3 regions of the Arthrobacter sp. GW822-FHT05G07 genome follow, and region 2 is predicted to be linked to each of the others. Evidence: riboswitches for the same ligand, from Rfam matches in the RefSeq annotation. Region 2 holds a riboswitch; each other region holds the start of a gene.

Region 1 (3,873 bases), on a different contig from region 2:
GGTCAGGAACGCGGGAATTCCGACGCCCCAGTCCTGCCAGTCGATCTTGCCCACCTGGGAGACCATCATGAAGCCCACAACTACCAGTGCGGGAGCCACGGCCTCGAACGGGACCAGGTTGATGAGCGGCGTGAAGAACATGGCCACAAGGAAGAGGGCGCCGGTGACGATCGAGGCGAGTCCCGTCCGTGCGCCTTCGCCGATGCCTGCGCCTGACTCGACGAAGATCTGGTTGGAGGAAACCGAGGCTCCGCCGCCCACGATGGCCCCGAGGGCGTCTACCTGCAGGACTCGGTCCACGTTGGGAATGTTGCCGTCTTCGTCCACGGTTCCGGCCTCGTTGGCCAGGCCCACCATGGTGCCCATGGCGTCGAAGAAGATGCTCAGGAGGATCACGAACGCCAGCAATGCTGCAGCGATGAAACCGAGGTGTTCAAACGCGCCCAACGGGTTGGCCTTGCCGATCAGGGATAGATCCGGGGCACCCCATTCGGTGAGCGTGGGAGCAACCAGGGACCAGCCGCGGGGGTTGACGTTGGTGCCGTCAAAGCTCGGGCCGATGTGGAGGGTGAATTCGAGGATGGCGGCCAGCGCAGTGGAGACGACGATGCCGATCAGGATAGCGCCGCGGACCTTGCGGACCACCAGCGCGATGGTCAGGATCAGGCCAACTGCGAACACGAGCGTCGGCCAGCCCATGAGCTTGCCGTCCACGCCCAGGCCCAGCGGGACGGTGGTTCCTGCGGCATCGGGGATGCGGCGGACAAAGCCTGCATTGACCAGGCCGATGAGTGCAATGAAGAGGCCAATGCCCACAACAATTGCCGTCTTCAGGGCTTCCGGCACGGCCTTGAACACGGCAGTCCGGAAGCCGGTGAGCACCAAGATGAGCATGGTGATGCCGGACAGCACCACGAGCCCCATCATGTCCGGCCAGGTCAGTCCGGGGTGGGACGCCACCGTGACCGCGACGAAGGCATTGACGCCCAAGCCCGTGGCCACGGCAAACGGGTGCTTGGCCCACGCGCCCATGAGGATGGTCAGGATGCCCGCCACGAAAGCAGTGGTGGCTGCCACGGCTGTGAAGCCCAGGGATGCGCCGCTGGAGTCAGGTCCGGAGAGGATCAGTGGATTCAGCACCACGATGTAGCTCATGGCGAAGAAGGTCGCGAACCCGCCCCGAATTTCCCGAGAATACGTGGATCCGCGTTCGGAGATCTTGAAGTAGCGGTCTACTGCAGAACCTTGTTTCAGCATGAAGGTCTCCGGGGATCGAGGGGAGTTTGCTCTCAAATCCTATGTTGTCCGGTGCGGGCCCTCCGAACGATTCGCCTACTCTGTAAGGAAGCCAACACTAGGAGAAACCGCCCCATGCGTACCATCCGCCCGCTTCTGGCCGCCGTCGTCGCTGCTCTTGCTTTTGCGTCCGCCTTGCTGTTTTCCGCGGCTCCGGCGTCCGCGCACGACGTCGCGGAATCAACCGCGCCAGCCAACGGTGCCAGCGTGGCGGAAGTCCCGGCGTCGGTCTCCATCACGTTCAACAACCGCCCTCTCGCGATTGGTTCCGGAGTCACTGTGACGGCCGGCGGCGAGAACTGGGCGGACGGCCCGGTGGAAATCATTGACAACCAGGCCGTTCAGAAGCTCCGCGAAGGCGCCCCCGCAGGGGAGTACACGGTGGTTTGGCGTGTGGTCAGCTCCGATTCGCACCCCATCGAGGGCACCTTTACGTTCACGGCCGCCGCAGGAAGCACGACGACTGCGAGCGGCCCGGCTGGGGCCTCACCGTCGGTCTCGGCTCCCTCAGCCGCAGTACCCACGGCGGGCACCGCAGCGCCGGGGACGGGCACCAGCGAGCCGGCCGCTGATGCCTCCCAGCCCTTCCCGTGGAGCATCGTCGGGTTGGCTGTTGTTGCTGTTGGTCTCGTTATTTATCTTGCTGTTACCGCACGGAAGAAGCTGGCAGCTTCAAACGACCCCGAGGGCGATACTCCCGCGGAATAGCGCGGTTTTCTACGTAGCTGCGAATATCTCGAAACGATTACCGCGACACGCCAGAGACCCATTTCCCGTTACTTAAATGTGACTTCGACGGAATCATCGCGTACGGTAGTACCTGTGCCTGTTCCACGTAGCGGGCACTTCCGGCCTGATTGCCTAGCTCTGCCGCAGTCCGGAATCCGTTCGCAGACAAACCTACGGCAGAGACGGGGAACCCAATTTAGGCCGCTTTCGAGCGTGCCTTGGGGTGAAGTCACGAAGCTTCCGCTGAACAGCGGGGGATAGTGGCCGGGTGACTCCCATCCGAATCCGACAGCTAACCTCGCAGGCATCGGGAGAGGCTCTTTCATGTCTTCACGCATTCTTCGCGGCCGTCGTAAGGCGGACAGCGTACGTCCTAATCCGTTCATCTCCATCTCGAAGGCAGTGGCCAGCAACGCTTCCGGCGCTGGCCGTCAGGCAGCTGTTATCGCAGCAGCCTCGGGCCTCGTTTTGACCGGTTCCATTGCTGCTCACGCAGCTGAGGCCCCGGTTCAGCGCGACTCCAGCCCCGCAACGGTCGCTGAGACCGTTTCCGAGGCACCCACCAAGGTTGTTACCGCTCTGGCAACGGCTACCGTCAACTTCGAGCGTCCCGCTGTTGCTTCCGTAGCAGCTCCGGTCATCGAAAAGCCGGCTCCCGTTGTTGAGGCTCCCGTAGTCCAGAAGGCAGCTGTCACCACCGCTGCTGCAACGGCTCCCGTCGCCGCCCAGGCTGCGGTTGCTGCTCCCGTGGCTGCCGCACCGGTTGCCGCTGCTCCCGTAGCTGCTGCCCCCGCCGTTGGCGGCGTCAATGCAGCCATGGTTGCCTCGGCTTACGCACAGATCGGCATCTTCCAGGACTGCACCGCCATGGTCGAGAAGGCCCTTGGTTCCGCAGGCATCCCGGTAGGCGACCTCGGTCCCATGCAGTTCATGAACTACGGCAAGGTCGTCAGCGATCCTCAGCCCGGTGACATGATCGTCCAGTCCGGCCACGTTGCCATCTACATCGGCAACGGCCAGGCAATCAGCGGTGGCATCAACGGCAACCAGACGGGCATCCACCCGATCAGCTGGTTGACCGCAACGGGTCCCCTGACCTACGTACGCGCTGGCGCATAAAGCCTCACGCTTCAGTTCAAAAACCGGCGCCTCCCAAGATTAACGTCTTGGGAGGCGCCGGCTTTTGGCGTTAAGTTCTGTTCATAAAAGTCCAGCGCGGGAAGTACGACGGCGGTTCTGCTGGCCTGCGTTGGTGAGGTGGCTTGTGTTGGTGAGGTGGCCTGTGTTTGCCGGACATGACCAGCCAGGCGATGGCGGTGGCGGGGGCTAGGCGATGGCGATGACGCTAGGCGATGGCGATGCCGGGACCTGCCGGCAGGGCTACCTTGGTGGAGATTGCCTGGCCCACTGCCTTGGCTTGCCGCAGCACTTCCTTGGGAGACGGGGTGATCAGGTCCCCAACGCCCACCAAGTGCATCCCCACCGCCCGCATGGCGGCCGCGAAGTTCTGGCCAACGGCTATTCCAAGTTCGGCGAGCATGCGGCGCAACTGGCTTTGGGCGCAACGCGTCACTACTACGTGGTCCGCCAGGAGGACACCGTTGGCTGTGTGGACTGCCCACTGGCGTGGAGTGGATTCGAGGGGGCCTGATACGTGGAGGCCTGTTCTCAGTCCGGCCGTGGTCATGCTGGCCGCCAGTCCGTACCCGATCTGGCGGGAGGGGTCTGCCCCCAGGAAATCAAGGCGTACGGCGCGGGTGGTGTTGCGAACGTCCAGTTGATGGTTGGCGGCGTAGTTCCGCAGGTGACGGAGGATCTCGTTGCGTTCCTGCATGGCTGCGGGATCAG
Region 2 (3,873 bases):
GATCCGCCAACTCATCGGTGCTGATCCGTTGAGTGGCGCGATCCGGCTCGAGTTGCATGCGGCCCTGAAGGCGCGGCGCTGGGCGGGGCGGCCGCGCATCTGAAGGGTCCTTACGAGCGCCGCAGACGCTGGCAGCTCCAGCGCCCCATCCGGCGGCGGAACGTGGCAGTCCGGCTGCTGCTGCAGTGCCGGCTATGCCATCCCACATGAGTGGAGGTGCGGGGCAGCCGGGTGCTCACTTGAGGGCCGTCCGGGCTGCATCCAGGATGTCCTGAAGAGCCGACTCGCTGGGCTGCGGTGTGGTTGCGGCCTGCGGCTTGCCCGGCCGTGGCTTGGACGTCGGCGTAGCAGTTTCTGTTGGTGTGGGTGTCGGAGTGGGCGTGGGTGTCACCGTGGGCGTCGGCGTGGTTGTCGGCGTCGGGGACGGCGGCGTGGTGATCGTGTCCGACGGCACCTCGCTCGGCGCAGGAGCCGGCTGCGTGGGGACCGGGCTGGCAGCGCCAGGCGCGGCCGGGACAGAGGACGGTATGGCTGAAGGAACCCATACCGGGTCCGCGAGGGATACCTTGGGGGTCGCAGTCGACGACGGCGACACGGCCTGAGGTGCTTCCGCCACCGTTGCCGGCTGGCCGGCCTCCGAAGTCTCCGTTGCTGTTGACGAAGCTGACGGCGATGACGCCGTGGAGTAGGACGCCCTGGGCGCGGGCGACGCCGAAGCCGAGGTGCGGCCATCGCTGCCACTGGCTTCCTGGACCGGGGTCTCCTGGCCGAAGAAAGGAAGCTCAAGGGCCTGCCCCAACGTTCCGGCCGTCAACACGAGGCCAAGGGCACCGGCAACCACGGCCATGCGCTGGCTCATGTGTTTGACCGACGCGGCTTTTCGCAGCGCGGCATGAGGTTCGCGGCCAAATGAAGACCCCGCCCCGAAGTTGGACCTGGTTGCTGTGCGCGCGGCAGGCTGTCGAACGTCCTTGCGGCTGGCCAAGGACGCCGAGGCCGTTGCGGCTGCAGCAACCTGCGCCGGGGACTTGCCGCGCGGCGACTCCGCGCGGGCGGCCACCACAGGAATAGCTGCGGTTGCGGGTTCCGAGGTCTCAGGCTGCACCACTGGAATAGCTGCGGTTGCGGGTTCCGAGGTCTCGTCTTCCTGGGAGCCCTGTGTCGTGGCGGCTGGCGGCACGATGGGAATGGCCGCGGTGGGAGGTCCCGGTGTGGTGGACGCCGGCGCTGCAGCCTGAGCGGCCTCAACGGCGGGAATCGCCGCAGTTGCCGGTTCCGCCTGCTCGGTCGCGGACTTTTCGGGGGCCGATAGTTCGGGCGCGATCACAGCCTGGGCTGCCCTCTGCCGCTCGGCCGCACGAACCTCCGCACGAGTGGCGGGCATCGCAACCGTGGGCATGGCCGCAGTGGCGGGTTCCGGCGTCGTGCCTGTGTTCGTTGTGCCTGTCTTAACGGCGTTTTCGGGCGTCGCGGCGTTCGCCTGCGCGCTGGTGAGGAATCCGCTGGGTTGGGCCCGACGGCGTCCGGTTGGCTTGGTGCGCTCGCCTTGAGTCTGGGCGCGGCGCGGCTGATCCATGGTTGGGGACATGGTGGTTGCCTCTCAACGCCTTCGAGGTTAGCTGTCGGGTTCGGACGAGGCCGTCCGGCCGCCTAAGCGGCTTCACCCCAAGGACTTGAAGTAAGTCCGGGAACTTTTGGGTCCCCCGTCTCTGCCGCGGGTCTGGCGGATCCCGGATTGCGGCAGAGCTCGGCGTCAATCCGGAAGCGGCCCAGCGGAGATACGGGTCGCCCTACGACGGTACATGAGCCGGAAAGTAAAGTCACATTAATGTAACGGGCGGTAGGTCTGAGCAAGCGAGGGGGTTCTATGACTTAGGCTTCGGGGCTGGCGCCGGGGCAGGTAGCTCATGCTGGATCTTCTGGATCTGCACAGCTTGATGAGTTTCCGGCCGGAAGATCTCGTCCACGACTCCAAGCATTCCGCCGGTGGCTCCACGCCGGACTTTGCCCTGGCTGCTCCGGCGCGATGACCAGTACCAAACGCCGGCCAGCAGGGCCGGGAATCCGAGCACTGCCGCCAACACGAGCGAGATATCCATGGCCTAACACTAGCTTCGGCGTGCACCGGCAGGTAGACATTGTCTATGGACCTGCCTGTGATGCCACCCGTCTCGCCCATGCTCGCCAAATCCGTTCCGACAATCCCCGATGTTGGGCACTACGAGCCCAAATGGGACGGGTTCCGGACCATCGTCTTCAAGGATGGCGACGAGATCGTCCTGGGCAGCCGCAACGAGAAGCCGATGACCCGCTACTTCCCCGAGGTGGTGGAGGCGCTCAGGAAGAACCTGCCGGACAAATGCGTGATCGACGGCGAGATCGTCCTGATCGAGGGCAAGAGGCTCGAATTCGAGGTACTCCAGCAAAGGATCCACCCCGCCGACAGCCGCGTCCGGATGCTCGCCGAGAAGACCCCGGCGTCCATGATTGCGTTCGACATCCTCGCGCTGGGCGACGAGAACCTCATGGACAAGCCGTTCTCCGAGCGCCGCGCCATCTTGGAGCGTACGCTCGCCAAGGCCGATCCGCCTGTCTATGTGACCCCCGCAGTGACGGATCTCGAGCGGGCGCAGGAATGGTTCGTGCAGTTGGAAGGCGCGGGACTGGATGGGGTGCTGTCCAAGCCGTTGGACGGGGCCTACCAACCCAACAAGCGCGTGATGTTCAAAACCAAACACGAGCGCACGGCAGACTGTGTGGTGGCGGGATTCCGTTGGCACAAGACCGCGAAAGTTGTTGGCTCGATGTTGCTCGGCCTGCACGATGACACTGGCCGGCTGCATCATGTGGGAGTGGTGGCATCGTTTCCTATGGCCCGCAGGGAGGCTTTGGTGGCAGAACTGGAGCCGTACCAGGTTGAACTCAGCGAGCACCCATGGGGTGAGTGGGCCAATCAGGATGAAACTGCCGGGGGTTCACGCATGCCCGGCGCCCAAAGCCGGTGGAGCGGGGGGAAGGACTTCTCCTTCGTGCCCCTGCGCCCCGAACTTGTGATCGAAGTAAAGTACGACTACATGGAAGGCGACAGGTTCCGGCACACCACGCAGTTCCGTAGGTGGCGGCCGGACAGGACCCCCGAGAGCTGCACGTACTCGCAACTGGAAGAGCCTGCCGACTACGATCTCGGGGAAATCCTGAGGCTGCCCTAGCCCCTACTCTTCGTGGCCTTGGTCGCTGCTCATGCTGCCCTCGGCCGGTGGGGTTTCGCCCGGAGGCACGCCGCCGCCCGGCTCCAAGCCTGTGACATTTCCGTCGAGGGGATCAGGGTTGGCGGAAGCGGCGGGGTCATCGTCTTCGTCCTGGCGCATGTCCGGATCGTCGTGGATGCTGTCGGCATCGGAGGTGGTGTCGTAAGGCCCGGTTGCGCCGGTTGCGCCGAAGCCCTGGGTTTCTTCATTCGAGTTTTTGTCGGTCACGATCAGCCCTTTCGTAAGCAAACTTACTATTGTGCTTGCTTCGTCAGCCTAGCCGGGACGTGCTGACCCAACAAGGGGCGCCCAAGCCATGGGGCGGCGTCGTACTTTACCTTCAGCGGTGGGGAGTCGTGGCGGTGACGAAGCTCCGGATGGCATCCGCCACAGCCTTGGGACGCATGTGCTGAGCCACGTGCCCGACGCCCGGGATCTCCACCAGTCGCCCCTGGGCCACGGCCCGCGAAAGCCGGAGCGACCATTCGGGGCCCGCCACATGGTCCCGGCTCCCGCGCAGAACCAGCACCGGAACCTGGACTCCGGCGAGGCGTTTCTCCGTGGGGTATTTCATCATGACCGGCAGTTCCGTGAGGTACCAGCGAGGGCCGCAGCGGAGGTAATC
Region 3 (3,873 bases), on a different contig from region 2:
GTGCGGTGGAGGCCGAACCGGAGGCGTAGCGCTCAGAAGTTGCTTCCCCGCACCACGTAACGCCGGAACGGGCGCGTTACCCAAGTGGTGAGCAGCAACGCCACGACGCTCGCCATCCAAGGGTCCATGACGTTGCGGACCAGAAGGAAAACCACAGCGTAGGCCAAGGTCCACGTCAAGGCCCGGAACACGCGCCGGGACAGACTGCCCCTCAACATCGCTTTCACTCCCAGTTCACGCCGAAGCTCGTGGACCGGAATGCGGCGCAGGTTTCGGTTCAGACGCGCCATACCGCGCAGGTCGGCCAGGGCGGTTCGTACGACGTCGACACGGGAGTCAGCGTCGTCGGTCCAGTCGACGGGTACTTCATGGACGCGCAGACCACAGCGTTCAGCGATCACCAGAAGTTCGGTATCGAAGAACCACGAGTCGTCCGTGGTGTGGGGGAGGAGGCGGTGCGCTACGTCGGCGCGGACGGCCTTGAAGCCGCACTGGGCGTCGGAGAAACGAGCCCCCAAGACCGTCCGCAGGAGCGAGGTGTAGCTGCGCGAAATGAACTCACGATGCGGACTGCGGGTGACACGGGAACCCGGCGCCAAACGCGTGCCGATGGCGAGGTCCGAGTGGCCGGAGATCAGCGGTGCCACAAGGGGCGCCAGCGCGGAGAGGTCCGTGGACAGATCCGCTTCCGTGTAGGCAAGCACAGGTGACGGCGACGACTGCCAGACCTGGCGGAGAGCGTTCCCGCGTCCCCTCTCTTGGAACCGCACCACCGTCAGTTCAGGGAGTTCACGGGCAAGACGCTCGGCAATCCTCAGCGTGCTGTCTGTGCTGGCGTTGTCCGCCACGGTGATCCGGAACGTGTGCGGAAAGGACCTCGTCAGATGCCCGTGCAGCTGGCGGAGGTTGTGTTCCAGGCGCGCTTCCTCGTTGTAGACAGGGACGGTGAGGTCCAGGACGGGAACCACAACACTGGTGTCAACGGGGAGACGTCGGGGCTGGGGGCTCGGACCCGTCTGGCCTTGGAGGAGAGCCGGGTGACCAGTGGGCAACGCCGCGCCACGCAAGCGAGCCGAATGAGTCCTTCGTGCCAAAGCGCTGGTGGTGGGATCTGTGAGCGTCATGTATCCAGCATGGGACCGCCGATTATGAACGCTTTAGGCGGTAGCTGTGACCTCACTGTGAACCACGTGCTGGAGCTGTGAACCACGTGCTGGAGCTGTGAACCACGTGCTGGAGCTGTGAACCATGCGCCACAGCTGTGAAACGGCAAAAGCCGCGCCCGCTCCCGCCATTCGCTCCAGTTGGTACTGGTGCAAACGGCGGCAACGGGCGCGGCGATAAAGCGGCTCGGCTTAGTACCAGTTGTTGGCCAAGTGGAAGCCCAGAGCGGCGGACGGGGATCCGTAACGCTCCTTGATGTAGTTCAGGCCCCACTTGATCTGGGTCTGGTAGTTGGTTTCCCAGTCAGCGCCGGCAGTGGCCATCTTGGAGGCCGGCAGGGACTGGACAATGCCATAGGCACCGCTGGAAGCGTTCATCGCCGTGGTCTTCCAGTTGGATTCCTTCTCCCACAGCGTGTTCAGGGCAGCCATTTCACCGGCGCCCCAGCCGTAGTTGCCCAGGATGCTGAGTGCATAGGCCTTGGCAGCAGCGGGGTCGTCAACAGCCTTGGGTGCTGCAGCAGCTGCTGCGGCTTCCGCGGCGGCGGCGGCAGCAGCGGCGTCGGCTGCTTGCTTGGCGGCAGCGTCAGCAGCAGCCTTCTCAGCAGCAACCTGTGCGGCGGCCTGATCGGCGGCAGCCTTCTCAGCAGCAGCCTGTGCGGCGGCGGCCTGGTCTGCGGCAGCCTTCTCGGCAGCGGCCTTCTCAGCGGCTGCCTTGGCAGCAGCGTCAGCAGCGGCCCTGTCAGTTGCGCCCTTTTCGGCGGCAGCATTCAGGGAAGCGGAGATCTCAGCCGACTTGTTGGAGTTGACCTGGGCGCTCGCTTGGGTTCCGGCTACGCGGCTTGCCTCGGGGAGGGTCAGTGCGGCGTTGGCGGCGGTTCCGAGCGATGCAACGCCCAGTGCAGCTGCCACGACACCGGCTACGACGGACATGCGGTGGCCGGACTTACCCTGGCGGGCTGCGTTCTTGAGGACGGACTGCGACTTGGTGAGCGGTGCGTTGTTCTCGTCGCGGCGACGCGCGGAAGGGCGCGTCTGATCGTTAAATTCAGACATGTGATTACCTCTCAGCGCCTGCGGAGTTAGCTGTCGGGTTCGGATGAGGTCATCCGGCCGCGCATCACGCTGCGGCTTCACCCCAAGGGCCGGCAAAAAGCCTGGCCCGGAGACTCTGGGTCCCCCGTCTCTGCCTCGGAGAAAGAACGGACTCCGGGAAGTGGCAGAGCTCGGCGCATCCCGGATGTGGGCCTGCTAGGGGCGACCCACCCTTTCGACGGTACAGGAGGTTTCCGCAGAAGTCACATTTAGGTAACAGAGATCACGACGCCGGTGAGTCGCCTTGCCCGATTCGTTACAGGCCTACGGTGCTCACCGTGGGAAGTCGAAGGGCGAACTCCGTGCGCCCCGGCCGTGAGGTCACTTCCACGCTACCGCCGTGAGCTGAAACAATGGATTCCACAATGGACAGGCCGAGTCCGGAGGTGCCTTCAGAGCCCGATCGTGCGGCGTCGGCGCGGGCAAATCGCGAGAAAATCCGGCCCTGGAAATCTTCCGGAATGCCGGGGCCGTTGTCCGTCACGCTGACCACGGCGCTGCCATCGGCGGAGAGCATGACGCCGGTGACCACAGTGGTGCCGGGGTCGGTGTGTTTGCGGGCGTTGGACAGCAGGTTCGCCAGCACCTGATGCAGTTGCGTGGCGTCGCCGCGGACCGTGATGGGCTCGTCCGGGAGCTGGAGCTGCCAGATGTGATCGGGTGCCATGACTTTCTCGTCGCTGACCGTCTCGATCACCAACTGAGTGAGGTCCACATCCTCAACTTTCACGGGTTGGCCCTCGTCCAACCGCGCCAACAGCAGCAGGTCCTCCACCAACGTGGTCATGCGTTCGGACTGGCTTTGGACGCGAGCCAGCGACTTCCGGCCGTCTTCGGTGAAGTTCTCGGTCATCCTCAGCAGCTCGGTATAGCCCCGGATGGCGGTCAGGGGAGTCCGCAGCTCGTGCGAGGCATCGGCCACGAACTGACGCACCTTCGTTTCGCTTTCCTGGCGGGCTTCCAAAGCGCTGGAGACGTTGTTCAGCATTTGGTTCAAGGCATAGCCGACACTGCCCACTTCCGTCCCGGGATGAGAAGCCGACGGCGGTACGCGCACCGCAAGTGCCACCTCACCGGCGTCGAGAGGCAGCCGCGAAACCTTCGTGGCCACTTCGGAGAGCTGCTCCAGCGGACGCATGGTGCGGCGGATGATCACGGTGCCGGCCAGGCCGATCACCACCAGGCCGCCCAGCGAAACCAGCACCATGGTCCACACGAGCGAGGCCTCCGCACTCTGTTTGTCCGCCAGCGGCAGGCCCGTCACAATCACGTCGCCGTACGCGGTTTCGACCGCTACCAGACGGTAGTCGCCGTTGGACAGGGAACGGTCCACTGGCCCGTTGTCCCTGGGGAGCGAGAGCAGCACCTGCTCGTCGTCGGCCGAAAGCGAGACGCGGTTACCTTGGGCATCGATCAAACCGGAGCTACGCACGGTTGAGCCGTCGATCCTTGCGTTGAGCGTGCCAGCCGCTTGGCCGCGCGCCTCCAGCGGATCAGGCCTTCCGGAGGGTGACGGAAAGTTCGACGGCGGCCTGCCGAAGTCATTCGCGCGGCTGGACGCCTGTTCCAGCTGCCTGTCGAGCTGCTTGTTGAAGACCATGTCCATGGACGCGTA

The links. Region 2 has a riboswitch for cyclic di-AMP ahead of AC1RJY_RS20815 (hypothetical protein). Riboswitches for the same ligand answer to the same signal wherever they lie in the genome.
Region 1: another riboswitch for cyclic di-AMP. It lies ahead of AC1RJY_RS20095 (NlpC/P60 family protein); the one in region 2 lies ahead of AC1RJY_RS20815 (hypothetical protein).
Region 3: another riboswitch for cyclic di-AMP. It lies ahead of AC1RJY_RS13900 (aggregation-promoting factor C-terminal-like domain-containing protein); the one in region 2 lies ahead of AC1RJY_RS20815 (hypothetical protein).

Annotation. Positions count from the first base shown of each region.
Region 1 covers NZ_JBXALT010000012.1:185,456-189,328, reverse strand. Annotated here, with positions in the region: gene AC1RJY_RS20105 (NCS2 family permease) at 1-1,257, opposite strand, end outside; gene AC1RJY_RS20100 (copper resistance CopC family protein) at 1,372-2,004, shown strand; cyclic di-AMP (ydaO/yuaA leader) riboswitch at 2,179-2,346, shown strand; gene AC1RJY_RS20095 (NlpC/P60 family protein) at 2,350-3,144, shown strand; gene AC1RJY_RS20090 (FAD-binding protein) at 3,371-3,873, opposite strand, start outside.
Region 2 covers NZ_JBXALT010000013.1:128,306-132,178, forward strand. Annotated here, with positions in the region: gene AC1RJY_RS20810 (PucR family transcriptional regulator) at 1-103, shown strand, start outside; gene AC1RJY_RS20815 (hypothetical protein) at 236-1,588, opposite strand; cyclic di-AMP (ydaO/yuaA leader) riboswitch at 1,591-1,736, opposite strand; gene AC1RJY_RS20820 (hypothetical protein) at 1,866-2,099, opposite strand; gene AC1RJY_RS20825 (ATP-dependent DNA ligase) at 2,145-3,209, shown strand; gene AC1RJY_RS20830 (DUF6480 family protein) at 3,213-3,476, opposite strand; gene AC1RJY_RS20835 (alpha/beta fold hydrolase) at 3,589-3,873, opposite strand, start outside.
Region 3 covers NZ_JBXALT010000007.1:223,448-227,320, forward strand. Annotated here, with positions in the region: gene AC1RJY_RS13890 (pyridoxal phosphate-dependent decarboxylase family protein) at 1-29, shown strand, start outside; gene AC1RJY_RS13895 (dolichyl-phosphate beta-glucosyltransferase) at 33-1,124, opposite strand; gene AC1RJY_RS13900 (aggregation-promoting factor C-terminal-like domain-containing protein) at 1,356-2,219, opposite strand; cyclic di-AMP (ydaO/yuaA leader) riboswitch at 2,223-2,381, opposite strand; gene AC1RJY_RS13905 (sensor histidine kinase) at 2,515-3,873, opposite strand, start outside.